Regions from separate parts of the Thioalkalivibrio sp. ALD1 genome, predicted to be linked through region 3. Evidence: predicted binding sites of a transcription regulator. Region 3 holds the regulator's gene; each other region holds the start of a gene.
The links. Region 3 encodes FliA, which starts transcription of late flagellar genes. Its sites were predicted from a motif close to GCTAAAGTTNNNNNNNNNNCNGCCGATA; they were not measured.
Positions count from the first base shown of each region.

Region 1: a site for FliA is predicted at 4,900-4,927, ahead of flgM (flagellar biosynthesis anti-sigma factor FlgM). Genes of this name have one in related genera too.
Region 2: a site for FliA is predicted at 3,597-3,624, ahead of F623_RS0101290 (methyl-accepting chemotaxis protein). Genes of this name have one in related genera too.

Region 1 is NZ_KB906250.1:255-8,088, reverse strand. It holds gene pheT (phenylalanine--tRNA ligase subunit beta) at 1-2,325, shown strand, start outside; gene F623_RS0112585 (integration host factor subunit alpha) at 2,330-2,629, shown strand; gene F623_RS0112580 (MerR family transcriptional regulator) at 2,613-2,969, shown strand; tRNA gene F623_RS0112575 (tRNA-Pro) at 3,027-3,103, shown strand; gene F623_RS0112570 (flagellar brake protein) at 3,201-3,917, opposite strand; gene F623_RS0112565 (flagella synthesis protein FlgN) at 4,036-4,521, opposite strand; gene flgM (flagellar biosynthesis anti-sigma factor FlgM) at 4,547-4,861, opposite strand; gene flgA (flagellar basal body P-ring formation chaperone FlgA) at 4,993-5,727, opposite strand; gene F623_RS0112550 (chemotaxis protein) at 5,971-6,900, shown strand; gene F623_RS0112545 (protein-glutamate O-methyltransferase CheR) at 7,174-7,834, shown strand, end outside.
Region 2 is NZ_KB906241.1:264,648-272,481, reverse strand. It holds gene F623_RS0101305 (SLC13 family permease) at 1-171, opposite strand, end outside; gene F623_RS0101300 (universal stress protein) at 423-1,271, shown strand; gene F623_RS0101295 (ATP-binding cassette domain-containing protein) at 1,628-3,550, shown strand; gene F623_RS0101290 (methyl-accepting chemotaxis protein) at 3,717-5,732, shown strand; gene F623_RS0101285 (GNAT family N-acetyltransferase) at 5,754-7,709, opposite strand.
Region 3 is NZ_KB906242.1:334,673-342,506, reverse strand. It holds gene F623_RS0106245 (chemotaxis response regulator protein-glutamate methylesterase) at 1-674, opposite strand, end outside; gene F623_RS0106240 (chemotaxis protein CheA) at 677-2,809, opposite strand; gene F623_RS0106235 (protein phosphatase CheZ) at 2,891-3,667, opposite strand; gene cheY (chemotaxis response regulator CheY) at 3,769-4,149, opposite strand; gene F623_RS0106225 (RNA polymerase sigma factor FliA) at 4,207-4,968, opposite strand; gene F623_RS0106220 (MinD/ParA family protein) at 4,965-5,789, opposite strand; gene flhF (flagellar biosynthesis protein FlhF) at 5,776-7,020, opposite strand; gene flhA (flagellar biosynthesis protein FlhA) at 7,099-7,834, opposite strand, start outside.

The sequences.
Region 1 (7,834 bases), on a different contig from region 3:
CAGATCGACGAGACCCCCGAGGAGCTGGGCCATCGCCTGACCATGGCGGGATTGGAGCTGGACGCGATCGAGGTGGCGGCACCCGCGTTCAGTGGTGTGCGCGTAGGCCGGGTGGCGAAGGTGGAGCCGCACCCGGATGCTGATCGCCTGCGTATCTGCCAGGTCGAGGCGGGAGAGGCCGAACCGCTGACCATCGTCTGCGGCGCACCCAATGTGCATGAAGGCATGGTAGCGCCGGTCGCGGTGGTCGGCGCGGTGCTGCCCGACAACTTCAGGATCAAGAAGTCCAAGCTGCGCGGTGTCGCCTCCGCGGGCATGCTGTGCTCGGCGCGTGAACTGGGGCTTGCGGAGGATGCCGAAGGCCTGCTCGCACTCCCCACGGACCTCGAGATCGGCGCCGACCTGCGCACGGCGCTGGGCCTGGATGACCACATCCTGGAAGTGGATCTGACGCCGAACCGGGCCGACTGTCTCGGGATGCGGGGGATTGCCCGCGAGTGTTCGGCGCTTCTCGACCGGCCGCTGAACGAGAACGTGGCCGAACAGACCGGGGCAGAGCTGGACGTCAGTGTTGCGGTCCGGGTCGAGGATACCGAGGCCTGCCCGCTGTACGCGGCGCGGGTGCTCGACGGCCTGGATGCGCGTGCGCCCACGCCGCTATGGATGACCGAGCGCCTGCGCCGGGCCGGTGTGCGGCCGCTCAGCGCGATCGTGGATGTCACCAACTACGTGATGCTGGAACTCGGGCAGCCCCTGCATGCCTTCGATGCGGGCCGTCTTGGGGGCACCATCGAGGTGCGCTGGGCGCGTTCCGGCGAGTCGCTGACCCTGCTGGGCGGGGATCAGACCGTCGAACTGGCCGAGCAGGACCTGGTGATCGCCTCGGCGACCGCTCCGGTGGCGCTGGCCGGGATCATGGGGGGCGCCGACAGCGCGGTAGGTGACGACACGACTCGGGTGGTACTCGAGTGTGCCCACTTTGCCCCGCTGGCACTGGCCGGGCGGGCGCGGGCTCATGGCCTGCATACCGATGCCTCGCATCGCTTTGAACGCGGCGTGGACCCGACGCTGGTCGAGCAGGCCATGGAGCGCGCCACGCGTTTGCTGCTGGAGATCTGTGGCGGGCAGTGCGGGCCGGTGGAGCGGGTCGGCGAGCCGCCGTCGTCTCATTTCGAACAGCCGATCCAGCTGCGCCGGCCGCGCATCGAGAGGCTCCTCGGTACGACGTTCGGGGATGCTGAAGTCGAGCGTATCCTGGGCGCGCTGGCTTGCCGGGTGGAGTCTGCGGAGGACGGGTGGCAGGTTTGGGCCCCGCGCGCGCGCTTCGATCTGGAGCGCGAGGAAGACTTGATCGAGGAACTGGCCCGGGTGCATGGCTATGACCGCCTGCCTCAGCGCCTGCCGTCCCCGGTGGCGCCAGCCGAGCGACCCCCAGCCCTGCGCGGGCTGCGCGAGCAACTGGCGAGCGAGGGCTTTCACGAGGTCATCAGCTTCAGTTTTATCGATGCCGAGGCCTCGCGGGCCTTTTATCCCACGGTGGAGCCCCTGGGCCTGGCCAACCCGATCTCCAGCGACCTGGCGGTGATGCGCCCCGGCCTGTGGCCCGGCCTGGTTGCCACGGCGGCCCATAATCAGGCGCGCCAGCAGCCGGACCTGCGGTTGTTCGAACATGGCCTGCGCTTTGTGCCGGATGCCTCCGGCCTGCGCCAGGAGCCGCGTCTCGCGGGCCTGCTGGGTGGGCGAGCGCATCCGGAGCACTGGGACGCCGCATCGCGCCGCGTCGATTTCTTTGATGCCAAGGGTGTGGTCGAGGCACTTTGTGCCTCCGTGGATGCGCCGCTGGGGTTTCGCGCGGAGAAACATCCTGCGCTCCACGACGGGCAGTCCGCGCGGATTCTGGCGGGTGACCGCCCCATTGGCTGGGTCGGGCGCCTGCACCCCGCGCTCTGCAAGCAGTTCGATGTAGAACCCGTTTACCTGTTCGACCTGGATGCCCGAGCGATCCTGCACGCCCCGGTCGCCCAGTTCACGCCGTTGTCGCCGTACCCCTCGATCCGTCGTGATCTGGCGCTGGTTGTAAAGGAGGCGGTCCCCGCAGGGGATGTGCTGAATGCAATCAGGGAACTGAACCTGGAATTGGTGCAGGGCGTGCGCATGTTTGATGTCTACCAGGGCAAGGGCTTGAATCCAGACGAGAAGAGTCTTGCTTTGGGCTTGATTTTGCGGGCTTTTGATCGCACCCTAGGCGAACAGGACGTAACAAACGTCACCGACAAGGTCGTCGAGCATCTGCACGCTCGCTTCCAGGCAACCCTGAGGCAGTGATTCCATGGCAGCAGTGACGAAGGCGGACCTTGCCGCCGCGCTGAACGAAGAACTGGGCCTGAACAAGCGTGAGGCCAAGGAATTCGTCGAGATGTTCTTCGAAGAGATGCGCCAGTCGCTGGAGGAGGGCGAGGGCGTGAAGCTCTCGGGCTTCGGTAATTTCATCCTCCGCGACAAGAACCAGCGGCCCGGTCGCAATCCGAAGACCGGCGAGGAAATCCCGGTCTCTGCACGTCGCGTGGTCACCTTCCGTCCGGGGCAGAAGCTGCGCGAGAGGGTCGAAAGCTATGCTGGAGGCGAGTAACCACCAGGAACTGCCCGCGATCCCGGGCAAGCGGTACTTCACCATTGGCGAAGTCGCCGAACTGTGCCAGGTAAAGCCCCATGTGCTGCGCTACTGGGAGCAGGAGTTTCCGATGCTCGAACCGGTCAAGCGGCGGGGCAATCGGCGCTACTACCAGCGCCAGGACGTGATCCTGATCCGCCAGATCCGGGCCCTGCTGTACGAAGAGGGCTATACGATCAACGGCGCCCGGCAGAAGCTCTCGGGCGACGAGGCCAAGGGCGATCGCCAGCAGGCGCGCCAGATCATCCAGGACACAATCTCGGAACTGGAATCGGTTCTACGCGTGCTACGGGCCTGATTCCCCGCGGACCGGGTTCTTTCGTGAGGGCGGGGAATCGGATATGATTCGCGGCTTCGGGGCGTAGCGCAGTCTGGTAGCGCATCTGCATGGGGTGCAGAGGGTCGCAGGTTCAAATCCTGCCGTCCCGACCAATATCAATCACTTGTAGAAAGTGTTTCAAGTGAATTAAAAAGGCCGCTTCAAGCGGCCTTTTTTCGTGTCCGGGGTATATCCGCGTGGGTTGAGCGGTCACTCCATCGAACGTCGTCGTGCCTCGCGCTGGTAGTAGAGCAGGGCGATGTTGATCTGGCGCTCCAGCCACTGGTTCATCCCGGTTATCTGGAACCCGGCATACACGTAGCCATCGCGTGGGCTGCGGCGGCGGTTGGCCAGTCGGAGATCGCCGCCCAGGCGCTCACTGACATCCGGCAAGAGCAGGTTCTCGAAACGCATTGGGCTTCCGATCTCGAGGTCGTCTACCCATTCCTGCGGTACCTCCACGCACATTCCCTGGACCGAGAGGTCGGCCAGATCGCCGATCCCGGGTTCGTCCCAGTCGCCGTACTGCAATTCCACGCCCGGGCGCTGACTGATGGGGATGTGCACGCGAAAGGTCTCGCGACGCTGGAGGTATTGCAGTGTTTCCGGGTAGGGGCAGACGTACAGGGCTCCAGCGTCCTCGCGTTCGGTGCGCGAGACGACGGCCGAAAAACGCACGGCAACGCCGCGCAGACTGGCGAACACCCGGATGCGGGTGCCTTCCTTTACATGACGATTGGCTTCGATGGGGGTGAGTTCGTCGAGGAAGAGTTCGCGTGTTTCGGAATCGAGGCGGACCAACGCGGAGTTGTACAGCGGACCATCGTCATCGAGCCGGACATTGACGAGGGTGAGCTTGTGGTCCAGATCCTTGAGGATGCCGGCGATCCGCTCCGGCCGGTCGACGGTATAGTCGGTCTCGTCCATGCGTGGCGTAGTTGTCGTTATTGGGCCAAGCCGCACGGTACTGTCCGGCGGCCCGGAATACTAGCCCCGCGTGCGGGTCGGAGAAGGGTGAAAGAGTGTCGCGCAGAGCGCGCGCGGGTCATGCGCGAGTGATGCGCCGACCAGTCCGGCTGCCGGACTGTGTGCGGCCGTAGGGGTCGTAGGTGGGGGCCGGGCCAGGCTCCTCGCCGCGCAGGATCTGAATCGAAAGCTCCACGCGGCGACGGTCACGATCGATCAGGCGGGCATTTCCCTGGTTGAGGGTGTTGCAGCGCTCCACCGAGCGGCGCAGGGCCTGCCAGTGATCCTCCAGCTCGGCGCCGCCCTCTAGGCGGTTGAACAGTCGTGCGATGCCCTCGGGCGTGTAGGTTTCGCCAGCGGTCTCGAGTGTCTCGCGTTGTCGGCGACTCTCGGTCTCCAGGTCCTGCAGGAGTGTCTGTTTCTGGGCGACGACGTCGTGCAGGTTGTCAGCTGCCCGCGATTCCACGGCCCGGGTCTCCTGCAGCAGGATCTCTTCCAGCTGATGGCTCAGGCGAATCGAGGCCTCCAGCGAGCGGAGGAAAGCGTGGCGTTGTTCGGGCGACATCGTCGGGGTTCTCTGTCAGTGGCTCTTAGCGCAACAGGCTTTCCAGCTCGATCATGCGATCGGCCAACTGCTCGTTGTCCACCGGGTACTGGCCATTGGAGATCGCTTCGCGCAGTTCGGCGACACGCGCCTCGTCGAACGGGGCGTTGTTGGCAGCCTCGGAGGCGGCGTTCATCGCCTGCGCCGCACCGGTCAGGGTAACGGAGTCATCCTGACGTACGGGTGCCGAGGCATTGCCTTTGGCACCTGCATCGGGCCGGGACGTCTCTTCGCGGCCCTTTACGCTCGAGGTATTGCCATCCGGGCGCAGGCCGGGTGAGTTCGGGCCTTTGATATCCATCATTCGATTTCCTGTTTTTGCAATTCTACTGCAGGGGTTAGCGGCAGCATCAGCTGAAACTGTAGTCCCTTGAGCCGTGAATATTCGAGTCGCTTCACAGTTTGTGGATGGTTGTGGGTCATCTCGCCATTCTACAGCGCGACGCGTACATGTCCGGACTCCAGTACCTCGCCTTCCACGACGCGCCCGGAAGAGGTGTTTTTGACCCGGACGCGATCGCCCAGGATGCCATTTTCCAGTGCCTCGCCCTGCATGCGGATCACCACCGAGCCATTTTCGGCCAGAATCGTGACACGTTGGCCGCGGCTGACCACCTCGCGTTGGGTGACGTGCTGCTGGCCCAGGATCTGGCCCGGTCGAATATTGCGCCGTGTTTGCAGCCCCACCAGCTCATTCTTGTTCTCGAAATAGCTTCCTGCATGGCGCGAAGTCTGAATTCGCTTGGTGCGCAGATCCCCTGGAAGGATCGTGTGCTGGCGCCGCAGGGTGCGGCTGGCGACCAGGACCTCCGCATAGCGCTCGACCGTGACCGGGACGAAGATCGACCAGCTCACCGGGGCCTCGCACTGAACCTGGACCGCCGTATTGCCATCGCGCCGTCCTCCGGGCGGGAACCGGGTCTCCAGTGCCTGGCTGCATCGGGCCAGGCGCAGGCGGTTGTCCAGCCGCCCGATCTGAATCTCTACCGCTTCGTCGCCCGGTGTAATGTTGAGCTCCTCCTGGATAAAACGCTCCGCCGCCAGACGGATGTTATCCACTGCCTCGATCTCGGCCTGTGCCGTCACGGAGACCACGGCCAGAATGAGACCCACTACGGCCGTGAGCCACCGGGAGCGAACGAAAGGTTGAGGTATGGGCTGATTCATGGTCTGGGTGCGTACCGGCTCGTCGGTCTTCAAGAGGCTTCTGGTCCTTGTGCAAGCAGAAAACATGCCAGAGGGTTGGGTCTGTCCTCTCAAGAGTGGCGACGGGCGGCCGTTATGGAGGCAAGAACGCATGCAATCGGCATGTAGCGGCGGTTTGTGGCATGACAGCGCCAGTCCCGGCGGTGCACACTGGGCCCGGTGGGTCGGTGTGGCCGGCCGCCGGGCGAGGGGGAGAACAGGACAATGAGTCAATTCATTGACGACGTGAATCAGCGTACTCAACTGGTGGGGCAGAACCGCATGGAACTGCTGCTGTTTCACCTGGGGAGTTCGCAGACCTTCGGGATCAACGTATTCAAGGTGCGCGAGGTCATCCCGTCTCCGCCGCTGCGGCAGATCCCGGGATCCCTGAGTGTTGTGCGCGGTGTGGCCACCCTGCGAGGCGGGACCGTCCCCATCATCGATCTGGCGCGCGCGATGGGGTTGCGTACCGCGGTGGGCGAGACGGACGACCACAAGGTGGTCGTGACCGAATTCAACCGATCGGTCCAGGGCTTCTGGGTGTCGGCCGTCGACCGCATCGTCAACGTGAACTGGGAAGATGTGAAATCGCCGCCACGCGGGACCGGACGTGAATCCTTCCTGGTGGCCGTCACCGAGATCGACAACAAGCTGGTCGAGATTATTGACGTCGAGCGGGTGCTGTCGATCGTCAATCCGTTGCCGTCACGTGTATCCGACGAGGTGCGTGCGGAGGCCGAGGAGGAGCGGGCCCGGCACGGTCAGCGAAAGATCGTGATCGTGGATGACTCGGTGGTTGCACGCAAGCAGATCGAGGGTGCGATCAAGGGGCTGGGTTGGGAGTACCTGGTGTTCAAGGATGGTCGCGAGGCGCTGGATTTCCTTGAGGAACAGGCGCAGGCCGGTACCGTCGACGAAGTGATCGAGATGGTGATATCGGATATCGAGATGCCGCGGATGGACGGCTATACCCTCACCGCCCGGATCCGTGCGAACGATCAGTTGAAAGATCTGCGGGTGTTGCTCCACTCATCGCTCAGTGGCGAGTTCAATACGGATATGGTCAAGCGCGCCGGGGCAGATGCGTTTCTGTCCAAGTTCAACCCCGACGAACTGGCCGAAGCCGTGCTTGACCAAACCCGCAGGGATTGAAGCCGGTGCCTGCGCGGTTGGCGTTAATCGACCGATTCGACCCCGGCGGCATGGGAGCGGTAACGGATTGCCGGGCACCTGGGCATCAGCGGCCATGGCGCGCCGCATCCATCGCCCGTCGGGAAGCTGTCGGCGTCCATGTGGTTGCACGTATACTGCACCCGTGCGGCACGGGGACGCGCTTGTTCCCCGGCCGGGTTTTCCGACACGCTGTCAAGGATTCGTCATCAACGTGCCCGTCTGCCCGTATCGTCGACTTTCAGGGATGACTTCGTGATCGATTCGCGCGACTACGAGGAGTTCTCGCGTTTCCTTTCCGAATGCTGTGGCCTGGTGCTGGGCGACAGCCGCCAGTACCTGGTGTCCAGTCGCCTTTCACGATTGCTGGACGAGTTCGGTTACAAGAGTGTCCCGGAGCTGTTGCATGCGATGCGTCAGGCGCCCAATCCGCGTCTGCGTACGCGTGTGATCGACGCGATGACCACGAATGAAACTTCCTGGTTTCGCGATGGGTTCCCCTTCGAGATTCTGCGTCATGTCCTGCTCCCGGAGCGCGCGGAGAAGGGTGCAGGGATCAAGGTCTGGTCGTCCGGTTGCTCCAGCGGACAGGAGGCCTACAGCATCTCCATGGTGGTATCCGAGTGGGAGGAGTCACGGCCCAGGCGCGTCGTGCCGGTATCCATCATGGGTACGGACCTTTCGGAGAAGATCCTGGACGACGCCCGCCGGGCCGTTTACGACGGCCTGAGCATTGTGCGTGGCCTGAGCGAGGCGCGGCGGGCGCGCTTCTTCGAGACCGTGGCGGAGGGCCATCGCGTGCGCCCGGAGATCCAGCGCCGCTGTCGTTTCCAGAAACTCAACCTGATCGACAGTTATGCGGCTCTGGGCAAGTTCGACATCGTGTTCTGTCGCAATGTGCTGATCTACTTCTCCG
Region 2 (7,834 bases), on a different contig from region 3:
CTGCGCGACCAGCAGCCCGAGCCCGGGCACCAGCGTCAGCAGGCCGAGCAACACCATCACCGAGATGGCGGCCAGGTCCACGCGGATGATCTCCGTGACAAACAGGAAGATGGTGAACGCAAGAAGCGCGAGCACCACGATCATCTCGGTGGTCAGCGTAAGGTTTTCCATGTATCGAGTTCGTGTCCTGAAGACCCGCGCCGGACGGCGCAGGGTCGGGGCCGAGGGGACTGACGGGAGGGCCTCGACCGCTGGCCGAGGGTGCGGCAGTTACCGCCAGCACTACCCCTTGAAAGCGCGGGATTATTTCATCCCGGGCGGTCGGACGCAAAAACCGGGCCGCTTGCGCCGTTCGCGAAATGCCGGCTGCCGTATCCCGGCCGGTCGGTTATGCTGGGCAGAAACCGTCAGGGAGACGCCCCATGTCCGACACTCCGCTTTGCCGTTTCGAGACGGTCGTGCTCGCGACCGACGGGACCGAGTTCAGTGCGTCGGCCGAGGCCGTTGGCCTGGATCTGGCTCACCGTTGCGGGGCCCGACTGATCATCGCACGCATTATTCAGACGGATACGCAGCACGACGCGCTCTCGCCCCGGCGCAGCCACGATGCGAGTGTAGCGGCGCAGGGCGACCTGGACGCGATCGAGAAAAAGGCGCGTGCGCTGGGTGTCGATGCCTCGCCGATCCTGCGCCACGGGGTCGATCGGTACAAGGAAATCGTCGGTATTGCCGAGGAATACAAGGCCGGACTGGTCGTGATCGGACGCCGCGACCGAAGCGATCTCGCGCGCCTGATGGTCGGCGATGCGACGCGCAAGGTGGTGGGCACCGCACCGTGCAACGTCATGGTCGTTCCGCGTGGCGCGCAGCCGCCGCACCGCGGTCTTCTGGTTGGGACCGACGGCTCCGAGTTGGGGGACCAGGCCGCGCGGGCCGCCATCGAGTTGGCCGGCCATTGCCAGTTGCCGATCACCATTGCTTCGGTTGCCGTGCCCGGCCAGAGCGACGAGCGTCGTCAGGAGGGCGTGGATGCAATTCAGCGCCTGCAGGGCGAGGCCCGCGAGCAGGGCCTTACGGCGGACGCGACCTTCGAGGAGGGGCGAGCCGAAATCACCCTGATTGATCTGGCGCGACGGGACAACCGCGACCTGATTGTGGTGGGCAGCCATGGACGCACCGGTCTCAAGCGCTTGCTAATGGGCTCGGTGTCGGAACGCGTGATCGGCGGTTCCGAATGCCCGGTGCTGGTGGTCAAGAACGCTAACGTCTGATCACGTGTCGATGCGGCGCGTCTGCCCCTGAAACCCTTCTCGCTCGGCGCCTGCCGGGTTCTTCAACTGGATTCCTCTAGGGAAACACTGATTCATGTACACACTCGCGTTGGCACCCCAGGTTTTCCGAGACAAGGCGCGTCGGGCAGCGGGTAGTGGCTCTACCCGCAAGCGGCGCAACGCAGGATCGGGGAACCTGGGGTACCAACCCCAAGGGGCTCGGCCGCTTTTGCGCGGGAACGGCGTTGCGGCTCCCTTGTGCAGAATGACTGCACGGCAGTCGCCGCGCCTTGTTCGCACGCAAAAGCGACTCGAGCGCGAGCGTGTATCATGAATCAGTGTTTCCCTAGATCCCGATGGCTCTGCTGACCCTGCGCGATATCCACCTGGCCTATGGCATGGCGCCGTTGCTGGATGGCCTGAACCTGAGCCTGGAGCCCGGTGAACGCGTGGCGGTAGCCGGGCGCAACGGCGAGGGCAAGTCGACCCTGCTCAAGGTGATCGCGGGCGCGATCCAGCCGGATTCGGGCGAGGTGGTCCGCCAGGACGGCCTGACAACCGCCTGGCTGACCCAGGAGCTGCCGCCCGGGGTCGAGGGGACGGTGTTCGATGTGGTCGCCGAGGGGCTGGGCGATGCCGGGCAATTGCTGGAGCGTTTTCATCACCTGAGTCAGGCCGCCGCCAGCGGGGATGCCGAGGCCCTGGAGAAGATGGGCCCGGTCCAGGCCCGGCTCGAGGCGATCGACGGCTGGAGCCTGCAGAACCGGGTCGAAACGACGCTCTCGCGCCTGGAGCTCGACCCCGACGCCGGTTTCAGCGCGCTCTCCGGCGGGCTCAAGCGCCGCGTCTGGCTGGCGCGCGAACTAGTGCGCGAACCGCAGCTGTTGCTGCTGGACGAGCCGACCAACCACCTGGATGTGGCTGCGATCCGCTGGCTGGAGGAATTCCTGCGCGGGAGCGGGCTCACGGTGGTGTTCATTAGCCACGATCGCCAGTTCATGGAACAGGTCGCCACCCGCATCCTGGAGCTGGACCGCGGCAAGGTGCACGAACATCCGCCCTCGATCGAGGCCTTCCGCACGCGCCAGGCTGAGCGCCTCGAGGTCGAGGCACGCCAGCGCGCCGAGTTCGATCGCAAGCTGGCACAGGAGGAGGCCTGGATTCGCCAGGGCATCAAGGCGCGGCGTACCCGCAACGAGGGCCGGGTGCGCGCCCTTCAGGCCCTGCGCAAGAAGCGCGCCGAGCGCCGCGAGCGCAGTGGGCAGGTGCGCATGCAGCTGTCCCCCGAGCAGCGTTCCGGGCGTCTGGTGATCGAGGCGGAACATGCGGACTTCGGCTACGGCGACCAGCCGGTGGTACGAGACGTGAACCTGCTGCTCCAGCGCGGCGATGCCCTGGGCATTGTTGGCCCGAATGGCGCCGGCAAGACCACGCTGCTGCGCGGGCTGCTGGGCCAGGTGGCACCGCTTGCCGGCACGGTGAAGCTGGGTACCCAGCTCGAGATCGCCTATTTCGACCAGGCCCGGGCGCGTCTCGACGAGACGACGACCGTGCAGGATGCGGTCGGCGAGGGCCGTGACCGGGTCACCGTGAACGGCGAGACCCGGCATGTGCTGAGCTATCTCGGGGACTTCCTGTTCCCGCCGGAGCGCGCGCGCCAGCCCGTATCGGCCCTGTCCGGTGGCGAGCGCAACCGGCTGCTGCTGGCCAAGCTGTTCCTGCGCCCGGCCAATCTGCTGGTGCTCGACGAGCCCACCAACGACCTGGACGTCGAGACCCTCGAGCTGCTGGAGCAGCTGCTGATCGAGTACACCGGCACGGTGATCGTGGTCAGCCACGATCGCGCCTTCCTCGACAACGTCGCCACCAGCACGCTGGTACTGCCGGGAGATGGCACGGTCGAGGAATTCGTCGGCGGCTGGTCGGATTTGCCCGCCCGCGTCACGCAGCGCCTGCTGACCCGCGAAGCGGATACCGGGGTCAGGGAGACTCCCCCCGCGCCAGCCGCTCGAGCCCCGTCCGAGTCGACGCCTGCGGCCCCTGAACCGGCGCCCCCCCGCGCCCGCAAGCTCTCTTACAAGGAATCCCGCGAACTGGAGGCGCTGCCGGGCCGGATCGAGGCGCTGGAAAACGAGCACCAGTCGCTGGCCGAGGCCCTGTCGGACCCGGAGGTGCTGCGCGACGGCGAGCGGGTGCGCGAGCTTCAGGCCCGGCTGGAGCAGGTCGAACGTGACCTGGCGGTGGCCTTCGAGCGCTGGGAAGCGCTGGAATCACCCTGATCCTTCCTGCGTCACTCGGTGTGATGTAATTCTCAAAACGGTTGGGGCTCAACTTCAGGGGAGTGCGGCCGTAACAGGGGATGAATCGTCTCTACAGGCAGCGGAATAGTCCGCTTGCGTATGCAGGCATGCGCCCGGCAGAAGGCGCTGAGGAAGGAGTCAACCCATGCTCGACAAACTCTCCATTCGGGGGCTGCTGATCGCCGGCTTCGGCCTGGTCGTCGCCATCCTGATCATCAATTCGCTGCTGGCGCTGCGTGCCCTGAATGTGGGCGGGCAGGGCGTAGCCGAGCTGACGCAGTCGGATTATCCGGCCGTCGCGCGTGTCAACCAGGTGGAGCAGCTCCTGCAGGAGAGCGCGGCCTTTCTCGGGTTCTACCTGATGAGCGAGGAAGACGAGCACCGCGATGCCTGGCTGACCGCGATGGACGAGCTGGACGTCGCCATGGATGCACTGGTCAACGATCCGGTGGTGCAGGCCTCGGACGAACTGAGCGCCTCCGCGGAGCAGGTACGCGCGAGCGTCGACGGTTTTGCCGGTCACCGGGAGCGACTGATCGAGATCGCCGAAGACGTGGCCCAGAACATGCCGGCGCAGGGTGTTGCAAACTCGCGAGCCAACCCGGCAACCATGCAGATGACGCAGCTGACCAGCACCATGATCGACGAGGAGATGGCGCGGGCACGCTTCCAGCGCTCGTTCGAGCGCCTCAACGATTTCTACAGTCTGCGCACCAACCTCCTGCAGATCACCTCGAACCTGCGCGGCTTCATCGCGTTTCGTGATGACTCCTTCGAGCAGAACCTGAGGCTGTATCTCGGCCAGACCCATGACGTGCTGGCGCGACTGCTGGAACAGTACGACGAGCTCGATTTCGAACAGCAGATCGCGGTCGAGGACTTCGAGGGGTTGCTGAGTGATCTGGACAGCGCGATTCAGGAGATCGTCCGCATCCACGGCAGCGAAGAGGCCCTGCAGGACGCGTTCCTGATCCGCACCGAGGTCGGCCCGGTCATCCTGGAGGCGCGCACCGAGTTGCAGCAGTTGTCGGAGCGGATCACCGACCGGGCCGAGCGTTCCGCCGAGGAGCTGACCGCGACCATGCGCAACACGCAGATGACCCAGGGCGTGCTCGCGCTGATCGGCGTGACCCTGGGTGTGGCCGGCGCGGTGTTCATCATCCTGGTGGTGCGTCGTGCGCTGGCCCACTCGACCGAAGCGCTGGAAGAAATCGCCGACGGTGACGGCGACCTCAGCCGTCGCTTGGACGAAGACGGCCTGCTGGAGACTGCCCAGCTGGGACGCGCCTTCAACCGCTTCACCGACAAGATCGCGCAGGCCGTGGGTAATGCCCGTAGTGGCACCGAGACCCTGAATCGCGCGACCGAGAACCTGAACCAGGAGGCCTACCAGGCCCGCGAGGCGGTCTCGCGCCAGCGCGACGAGACGGAACGCGTCGCCACCGCGATCAACGAACTGCAAAGCAGTGCCGAGGAGATTGCGCGCAACACCGACGCCACCTCCCAGGCCGGGCAGGAGGCCAGCGGGGCGGTGAACAACGGCTCCGAGGTGATGGAGAAGAACATCACCTCGATGTCCTCTCTGCTGGGCACGGTCGAACAGGCCGCCGGTACGGTTGCCAAGCTGGGCGAGGACTCCAAGCAGATCGGCACAATCCTTGAGGTGATCCGCGGCGTGGCCGAACAGACCAACCTGTTGGCGCTGAACGCAGCGATCGAGGCCGCGCGTGCCGGCGAGCATGGTCGCGGGTTCGCGGTTGTGGCCGACGAGGTGCGCAAGCTGGCGACCCGGACGCAGGAATCCACCGACGAGATCGAGAGCATGATCTCGCGCCTGCAGACCGCCACCAGCACGGCAGTGAAGGCCATGGAGCATGGCCAGGAAGAGGCCGAGACGACCATGGAGCACACCGCCGAGGTGAACGGCGCCCTGCAGCAGATCCGCCAGTCGGTGACCACGATCGTGGAGATGACCGACCAGATCGCGGTTGCCGCGCGTCAGCAGACCACCGTAGTCGAGGACATCAACCGCAACATCGTGCAGATCTCCGACGGGGCCGACCAGTCGGCCAACACCGCGGATCGGGTCAGCGCGGCCTCCGACGAGCTCAAGCAGGTCGAACGCGAGATCCAGCAGGCGCTGGCCCAGTTCCGCCTGTAGTGTCGCTGGCGCACCCCGGGCTCACGCCTCGGGGTGCGCCAGCCAGGTCTGCGCGGCCTGGCGCAGGCGCCGAATGGCCTCCCGCCGTCCGGAAAGCCCCAGTTCACGGGCGAGCGCCTCGCCATCCAGGGACTCGATGGCGGATTGCAGCAGCCTTCCTTCCGGCCCTTGCGGCGGGTGCGCAACAAGGGAGCGTCGCAGGGCAGCGCGTATCCATTCGAGTGGGCGTTGCCGCAGTGCAAAGGCCCCAATCTCTTCGATGTCCCGGGCGTGATCCCGGACGGGTACCGTGACGGTGGACGGCTGGATGGCTTCAAGGGCCCGGCGTTGCCGCCCCGTCTGATCGCGTAGTAGCGCGGCCCCGCCCTCGCGCCAGTCGCGCGCGAAAGACGCTGCGGCTGCATCGACGAGGGCGGCGGTGTCTTGTGTCATCGCCCGGATCAGTACGATCGACACCTCGCCGCTGGCGGGATCGGGTCGTTCCCCGACCCGCACCGGCCGCCAGCCCGTCTGCCCCCAGAACCGTACTAATGCCGGTTGCAGTCCGAAGCTCGTGCCGAGCAGCGCGATGTCGTGGTGTGCCGCGCATTCCTCGACTGCGCGCAGCAGGCGGCTCCCAAGTCCTCTGCCTTGCCAGGAGGGGTGTACGGCGAGCCGTTGGATGCGCCACCAGGCCCGGGTGGCCAGCGCGAACTCGCCGCGAGCCGCCAGTGTGCAGGGCAGGAAGTGTCCCTGGGGGCGCCGCTCCCCGGCCCAGACCGCTTCTGCAAGTTTGGGCGCAAGCCCCCCCTCTTTCTGGACCAGGGCAACCCCGAACAGCGCCCGGTCCTGCGCACCGACGAGCAGCATCAGGTACGCGTCAGGATCGTCCAGCCAGCGGGTCAGGTCCGACGGGCGTGTGCGATAGTGGGCGTCGGCGAGCAGGCCGGCCACGTCCTCGAGCCGACGCGCGTCACGGGCGAGCTCCTTGCCACGCAGCCAGTGAAATCTCACGGCCTGAGGGGCGGGGGCGCGACTCCTGGCCTGCATCAGGAACAGGCCATCCAGCCAGGCCTCCAGCGGGTCGCCGCTCGCCCAGCGCACAGGCTGTTCAAGCCAAATCTGCCGGATTCGGAAGCCCAGGCGCTGCAGGGCGGGAAGCGCGCGCAGGCGAAAGCCCTGTCCGCTGCCCTCGAAGCCGCCGGTGGTCGTCGCCAGCACCAGTCGTCGGACCCGTTCCGCCAGCCGCACCAGGCGGTCGACCGGAAGAGCCGCCGCCTCGTCGATCACCAGGGTGTCGGGCGGAGTGGCGAGGGCTTCGACCTGGTCGGGGGCGAAAAAGGACACTGATGGTCCCGGGTGGCATTCCAGCTGACGAAAGAGCGCTTGCACCGCACCTGCGCCTGGTGCCGTGACGATGACCGGGGCGCTGGTGCTGCGCTGGCCGGCGATCCATTCCCCCAGCAAGGTCGACTTGCCACGTCCGCGATTGGCGACCAGTGCGCCGCACTCCCCGGGGCCAAGCTCATCCAGGGTCGCGAGCCCACGCCGCTGACCTTCCGTCCAGGCCCAGGGGGGCTGGACGCCCGCGGTGGGGATTGGCCATTGTTCGACATCGTCATCCACCCAGTGAACGGATGCGTGCCGCAGGGCTTTCGCCCAGCGCCGGCCAAACGCTCCGTCGCCAGGTGGGGCGACTAGCAGCAGGAGTACGCCGCCCCCGCGCAGCAGCCCCCCGACGATGGCGAGGGCGTCCGCCGGGAGGGGCCAGGTGGCCTCGAACACGATCGCGTCGATCTCGCGTCCCAGCCAGTGACCCGCCTGCGCGGGGTTCACGCGCGCCACGTCCGCTGGTGCCCCGTGGCCGACCCAGAGCGAGCTTGTCCCACTGGGCATCCGTCCGAGCCAGGTGGCGGCTTGCTTGCGGGCCGCCTGCGACATCGGGTGGGCCAGTAGCCGCCGCCAGCCAAGGGTGGGTTTCTCCTCCGCTTGTCTCATAGAGGTCCTTGTCGCATTTCGGCGTGGCGCCAGAGATGAATCTGCGCGCCGCTCCTGAGGGTATCAACACGAGTGTCTACATTGATCCGTGTTTCCTTGTGCGGCCGCGCCGGTTCGGTCTGGGC
Region 3 (7,834 bases):
GCGGGCGTAAAGCTCGCAGGCATATGCTGGACCAGCAAAATCGGCTGCGGAAAATTCGCGGGTAGCCCTTTAAGGACCTCCTGCAGAGCCACCGGCCCACCCGTGGACGTCCCGATCAGCACGGCGCGAACCTGGCGCAACGGTACCGCCGGGCGGCTGACCGGCGGCGCCTGACGCTGCACCTCGGCGGCCTTGCGGTCCGCCTCTTCGCGGCGCGCCGACGGCCGAGCCTCCACCGCCGGCCGCACGCTTCCGGGTTCGCTGGCCGAGCGGGCCCGGCTGCGCGAAAGGCTGCGCACCCGTCGGCGCAACAACATGCGGGCGCTGTCTTCGTCGGACGCGATATCGCTGAAGCGCTTCGGTAGAAAATCGACCGCCCCGGCCTCCAGCGCATCCAGCGTCGCCTGAGCACCTTCGGTCGTCAGGCTCGAGAACATCAACACCGGGCGGGGATTTTCCGCCATGATCCTGCGCACAGCGGTAATGCCATCCATTACCGGCATCTCGATGTCCATGGTCACGACATCGGGATCCAGTTCCTTGACCTTGCGAATCGCCTCCTCGCCGTTTTCCGCGCTGCCGACGACTTCAATACCCGCGTCGGAATCCAGAATCTCGGCGATGCGACGGCGGAAGAACCCGGAGTCGTCCACCACCAGTACCTTTACTGGCATTCTTAGCCCTCGACCGTTTGTGCGGGACGCCGGGTGCGGCCCGCCGACGGGAGCTTGTGCGTCAGCAGGCCCACCAGATCGGCGACATCCAGGATCAGCGCGATCCCACCGTCACCCGTGATCGTGGCACCCGCCAAACCCTTGACGCCCTGCAGATTCTGCCCCAGTGGCTTGATGACCACCTCTTCCTGTCCCACCAGATCATCGACCACCAGCCCCACCTTGCGGTCTGCGGTATGCACCACGACCACATGCGATTCCGGTTTCGCTTCGGGGATAAATCCGGGCTTCAACCAACGCTTGAGATAATGAATTGGAAGCGCTTGATTTCTCACTACAATGACTTCCTGATCGTCCACGTAATGGGTCTTGGTCAGATCCAGGTCCAGGATCTCCGAGACGGACGCCAGCGGGATCGCGAATCGCCGCCCGTCGAGGATGACCATCAATGCAGGGAGAATCGCCAGAGTCAGTGGCAGCTTGACCCGCAGCGTGGTCCCGACGCCAATCTCCGAATCGATCTCGATGGTGCCATTGAGCTGCGAGATCTTGGTCTTGACGACGTCCATCCCCACCCCGCGCCCGGAAACATCCGAGATCTCGGTCTTGGTGGAAAAACCGGCCATGAAGATCACGTTGAAGGCCTCGCGATCGGTCATTCGCTCTGCCATGACCGGCTCCATCAGGCCCTTCTCTACCACCTTGCGCCGAAGGGCCTGCGGGTCCATGCCGCCGCCGTCGTCCTTGATCAGCAGCGCGATGTGATCGCCTTCCTGTGCGGCACCCAGTACGACCGTACCCTTGCGCGGCTTGCCCGCCTTTTCGCGCACTTCGGGGGTTTCGATGCCGTGGTCCACCGCGTTGCGCACCAGGTGGACCAGCGGATCCGACAAAGCCTCCACCAGATTCTTGTCGAGGTCGGTGTCCTCGCCAAAGATCTCCAGTTCGATCTCCTTGCCGAGGCTGCGCGACAAGTCCCGGATCACGCGCGGAAAACGATTGAAGACCTTGTTGACCGGCTGCATGCGGGTCTTCATCACCGACGTCTGAAGATCCGAGGTCACCAACGCCAGCGAGCTGATGGCCTTGCCCAGCTCGTCGTCCACATGCTGGCTGCGCAACATGCTCAGGCGGTTGCGGACCAGCACCAGTTCGCCGACCAGATTCATGATCTCGTCCAGTCGCTCGGTATTCACGCGCACCGAGGTCTCACCCTGAGAAGCCTGTCGGGAGCCGCCCGCAGCCGCCGGCTTGGCCGGCTCCTTGGCGGGTTCCGGCGCTGAAGACGGTTTGGGATCGTCGGCAGGTTCGGGCTTCGCGCTCGACTCTTCGGGGGCTTCGGCATCGCTGGCTTTTGCAGGTGAAGATGCCGGCGACGCACTGGCGGGGGGTCCATTCCCACGCGCCTGCAGTTCGTCCAGCAAGTTCTCGAACTCGTCGTCCGAGATCAGGTCTCCGCCACCATCGGTGGCCCCACCCTCACCGGATTCCGCGCCAGTCGACTCCCCGGAGCCGCTCGCCGCTTCGACCGCCTGCGGGGTACCATCGCCATGCAGCGTATCGAGCAGGGCTTCGAACTCGTCATCGGTGATTTCGTCATCCGCGCCCACCAGCCCCGAATCATCGCCTGCATCGTCACCTGCGGCCGTGGAGGTGGCTTCCACCTCGGCGGGGGGCGCCGGCTCAGGCTCAGGGGGTACATCTGCGGTCGGGGCTGCCTCGGATTCGGAGTCACCAGCCACGTCCTCGTTGTTGGCCATCTTCCGCAGGTCTTCGACCAGATCCGCCTCGGCCGGAGTAGGCTCCACCCCGGAACGCAGGTCGCCGAACATTACGTTCAGCGTGTCGAGCACCCGAAGCATAGTATCCATCAAGTGGCTATCGACACGCCGCTCGCCATTGCGCAGCAGGTTGAAGACGTCTTCCGCGTGATGACAGACCGTCACCAGCGCATCCAGGCTGAGAAAGCCCGCGCCGCCCTTGATCGTGTGGAAGCTGCGAAATACTGCGTTGAGCAGATCCCGGTCATCGGGATGCTGCTCCAGATCAATCAGCTGCTCGTTGAGCCCTTCGAGCAGTTCCCCGGCCTCAATCAGGAAGTCCTGAAGGATTTCGTCGTTGGGGTCGATGGCCATTCGGTCTCTCCATTCCGGTGAGGCTTGCCGTTTAAGGGATGGGTCCAGGGAAAGCGATGCCGATTATCGAATCGGCATCCCCTAGAAGCCCAGACTGGACAACAGATCGTCCACCTCGTCTTGTCCTTGAACGACATCTTGGCCGGAATCTTGAGTCTTCGGCACTGCCGGGCCATGTCCACGCCGGTCCGCTTCACGCTGCTCCGGGTCGCCCCCCATCTTCTTCTCGGCGGCCTCCACCGTCTCCATGCGCCCGCTCGACAGCCGGATCAACGAAACCAGATTCTCCTCGAGATCCGTCACCAGCTGAATCACCCGACGAATCACCTGACCGGTAATGTCCTGGTAGCTCTGTGCCATCAGCACCTCGGACAACAGGCGCCGCAGTTCCTCGGTGTCGTTGTTCGCCTGGGCGAAGAACTCATCGAGATCGCGGGCGAACTCGCGGAACTCGTCCACCGAGAGCTGGCGATTGCGAAAGCGCGTCCACTTGGCCGTCAGCACACCCGCCTGCTGGCTGAAAGACTCGGCGATCGGGAGGCTCGTCTCGATAGCGGTCAACGTCTCGTGAGCGGCCTTTTCCGTCATCGTGACCACATAATTCAGGCGTTCACGCGCATCCGGGATCTCGGCCTGGGTCAGCTCGACCAGTCGCGAATCACCGCGGAAGCTTTGCAGGGCCTCGTGGAGATCACGGGTCAGCTTGCCCAGCTCGTCAAACAGCTCGCGATCGTATGGCCGCGCCAGATCCTGAATCAGCCCCCGGGCGGCAACGTCATCGCCTGCTTCCAGAACCTGGACAAGCTCGCGTGCGCGTGCAAGCTGCTGCTCCTCCACCGATTTTTCTTGTTTGGTCATCCAAAGCCCCTTGCTCGCTCCCTACCCCGGGCGTGCTGACCGGGATCTACCCCTTGGCCACGGCGTTGCGCGGACCGCGGGTACCGCATTCAAGACCCCAATTACCCTTGGGATTCAATGCGTTCGAATATTTTGTCGATCTTTTCCCTGAGGGTTTCCGCGGTAAATGGTTTCACCACGTAGCCGTTCACACCCGCCTCGGCCGCCTCGACAATCTGATCACGCTTGGCCTCCGCCGTCACCATCAGCACCGGCATCGTCTTCAGCTTGTCGTCCGCACGCACCGCCCGCAACAGATCGATGCCCGGCATATTGGGCATGTTCCAGTCGGTAATCAGAAAATCGAAGTCACCGTTCTGGAGCATCGGCAGTGCCGTGCTGCCATCGTCGGCCTCTTGCGTATTGTTGAAGCCGAGATCACGCAACAGGTTCTTGATGATCCGCCGCATCGTGGAGAAGTCATCCACGATGAGAATTTTCATTCCCTTGTCCACAGGTCACTCCGGGATAAATTTTTGTGGGTACCAATGGCGTGGCTGTCAGAATAACTGCAAAGCCTCACCGTCTTCGAGCCAGGATCCCATGCGAGCGCGCAGCCGGATCACGGCCTGACTGCGAATCTGGCTGACGCGCGACTCCGTCACACCCAGAACCGCGCCAATCTCGCGCAAGTTGAGCTCCTCAATGTAATAAAGCGAGAGCACCAGGCGCTCGCGTTCGGGCAGATCCCCCAACGCAGCGGCCAACTCCTCGCGGAAAGCCCCCACCTCCATCGCTCTCGCGGGCGAGGCCTCCTGCCCTTCAACCACCCGGTCGGCATCGCCATCGGTGCCGCCCAGATCATCCAGTGCAAACAAGTGTGCGCCCGCATGGTCCTGCAGCATTGCGTAGTACTCGTCGATCGGCACCTCGAGGACCTCGGCGACCTCGCTACCGCGGGCCGCGCGTCCCTCCCGGGCCTCGACCGCCTGAATGGCCTCGGCGATCTTGCGACTGTTCCGGTGAACGGAGCGTGGCGTCCAGTCGCAGCGCCGCAACTCGTCGATCATCGCGCCGCGGATGCGAATACCGGCATAGGTGGCAAAGGTTGCGCCCTGCCCGCCCTCGAACTGCCGTGCAGCCTCCAGCAACCCGATCATCCCCGCCTGGATCAGATCGTCCACCTGCACCGAAGCCGGCAGTCGCGCCATCAGATGATGTGCGATGCGATGCACCAGCTCGATGTGCTCCGCGACGCGCTGCTCGTGGCCGGTTGCGGCCACGCTCTCGTATCCGGGGAGGCGATTACGCGACGACATCATGCACTCTGCAGCATTCGCTCGACGAAAAACCCGACGCCGCCATCAACGCCCCGCGCCACGGGCCAGCGATCGACGGTGCGCGCGAGTTCGGTGAAGGCCTTGGCCGCGGGGCTACCGGGATACTGCTGCACGACTGGTGCCCGCTTCTGCACGGCCTTGCGCAGATTCTCGTCCATCGGGATGTACCCGGCCAAGTCCAGGATGACTTCCGGCAGATAGTTGCCACAAACGGTTGCAAGTTTCTGCAGCAATCGCTCGGCACCAGCGCGATCCTGCACCATGTTCGTAACCAGACGGAAGCGCCGAATGCCATGATCTCGGTGCAGCACTTTGATCAGGGCGTACGCATCGGTAATCGAGGCAGGCTCGTCACAGACCACCACCAGGGTCTCCTGGACCGCGCGGCAAAAGGTCGTGACCGATTCCTGCAATCCGGCCGCGGTGTCGACCACGAGTACATCCAGCGGTTTGGAATAGGCACTGAACGCGTGGATCAACCCGTTGTGCTCGACTTCGGAAAGGTTGGCCATCGAAGCAATCCCCGAGGCCGAGGGGATGACCTTGATCCCCTCGGGACCGTCGATCAGGATGTCCTGCAGATCCTCGACTTGTGCGGTCACCAGATCGTGCAGGGTTCGCTCGGGCCGCAGTCCGAGCAAGACGTCGGCATTTGCCAGCCCCAGATCGGCATCGAACAGCATCACCTCGCGCCCCAGCCGTGCGAGCGCGACGGACAGGTTGACCGAAACGTTGGTCTTGCCAACCCCGCCCTTGCCGGAGGCGACCGCGATGACCTTCAGCGGCGAATTAGTGCGTGGCATAACGTCCCTTTCCCACCGGATGGATCATTTCCAGGACACCCGCATCCCGGCTGGTGCGCCTTGCCGCCTCGCTGCGAGGCGCGCTGGTGAAGTCCGCAAGGGTTTCGTCGGTCCATCGTTCATCGCGTGACATTCCGCGCGCGGGCCGACGCTCTTCGCCGAGCGCCCGCCGAGTCAGATCACCCGTCTCGACCCGATGGAAGTCTTCCGCGATCCGCTGGCCATCACTGACAAAGGTGAGTCCCAGATGCTGATCGAGCAATACCGACAACGTCTCCCCCAACTGTTCGGCTTCATCCAGTTTAGTCAGTACGAGCGCCGTCGGCTCCGTCTTGCGAAAAGCATCCAGCACCCGACGCAGCGCCGCGGCCTGGGTCGTCGCGGAGACGACCAGCCAGCTCTCGCAACGCACGCGACCCGGCCAGCCGGCGAACAGCGACTCGTCTCCCACCGTCGAGGGCGCCTGACCCGCGGTGTCGACCAGGACCAGATGTCCATCATCCAAACGCGCGGTCATGTCCCGCAACTCGCGCACGCCCTGCAACACCCGCAGCGACACCCCTGCCATAGTCGCAAAGGCCTGCAATTGACGGGTCGCCCCAATACGCTGTGAATCCAGTGTGACCAGCGTAACCGAATCCGCGCCCATGCGGCGGATTTGCCGCAGGGCGATGCGCGCGAGTGTGGTGGTCTTGCCCACTCCCGTAGGACCCACCAGTGCCAGCACACCCCCCTCGTCCAGGATATCCGGGTGGCGGGTGGCAATCGCCCCCGAGAGCCTGGCGCGCAGGCGCTCCCACGCCTGTTCCACGGTGCTGTCGTCGAGGATGCTCCCGGCGAGGCTGCGCGCCAGTGATTCGCTGAAGCCCCGGTCCATCAGGCGCGCCTTGCATTCCGCCGCAAGCGGATGCCGCGCCGCCCATTGTGCGGCCTCATTGTCGCTGTGCTGACGCGTCAGAAGACTGCGCAGGTCTCGCAGCTCCTGGCGCATCGCGACCAGTTCCGGATCGGCCGGCCAGGCCGAAGCAGCCGGGGCACGCGACCCCGATGCCGGCGCCTCTCGCGGGGCATGGACTGCATTCACGGCGGCCTGCTGCTCGCGTTCGGAGACTCCTGCGTCGCCATCTTCCAGCGCCGCGACCACCTCCAGCCAGCCATCCACACGCCGGCTCGACAGGATAACCGCCTCGTCGCCCTGCTGTTCGCGCACCTGCCGCATCGCGTCGCGCATGTCGCGTGCCCGGTACCGTCTCACATTCATCGCTGTTCTCCCGTTTTGCCCTGGCGGAGCCGCTCGCTACTGTTTGCCTCAGGCGCTCGCAGGTGCTGCCTGCCGGGCCGAATCTTCCTGTCCGACCGTGGCCACCACACGGATCCGCCGGTTGTCGGGGATCTCGGTGAAGGCCAGTACTGCCAGATTGCGCACGGCGCCCCGCAGCCATCCGGCAATCCAGGAACGGATCTCCGGGGCCACCACCAGGATGGCCGGCTGGCCACTGGCTTCCTGACGCTGTGCCGCCTCGGAGACCGAACGCTGCAGGCGCTCCGCCAGACCCGGCTCCAGTCCCACCGTCTCGCCGTTACTGCCCTGCAGAGACTTATGCAAAAGCTGTTCCAACGATGGATCCAACGCGATCAAAGGCAGCTCGTCGTCCGGTCCCACAAGGTCCTGCACGATCGAGCGTGACAGGGCCACCCTGACCGCCGCGGTCAAAGTGCCGGGATCCTGACTCTTGACTCCCTCCTCTGCCAGGGTTTCGGCGATTGTGCGCAGATCGCGGATCGATACCTGCTCGGCCAGCAGGTTCTGCAGAACCTTCAGGATTACCGACAGCGAGAGCGTCTTCGGCACCAGGTTCTCGACCAGTTTCGGCGAATGCCGCGCGAGCTGATCCAGCAGATGCTGCGCCTCTTCGTGACCAATCAGGCGATGCGCGTTCTCGCGGAACACCTGGGACAGATGCGTGGCGATCACGGTGGCGCAGTCCACCACGGTGTAGCCGGCGCCCTGCGCCTGGTCGCGGTCTGCCGGATCGATCCACAGG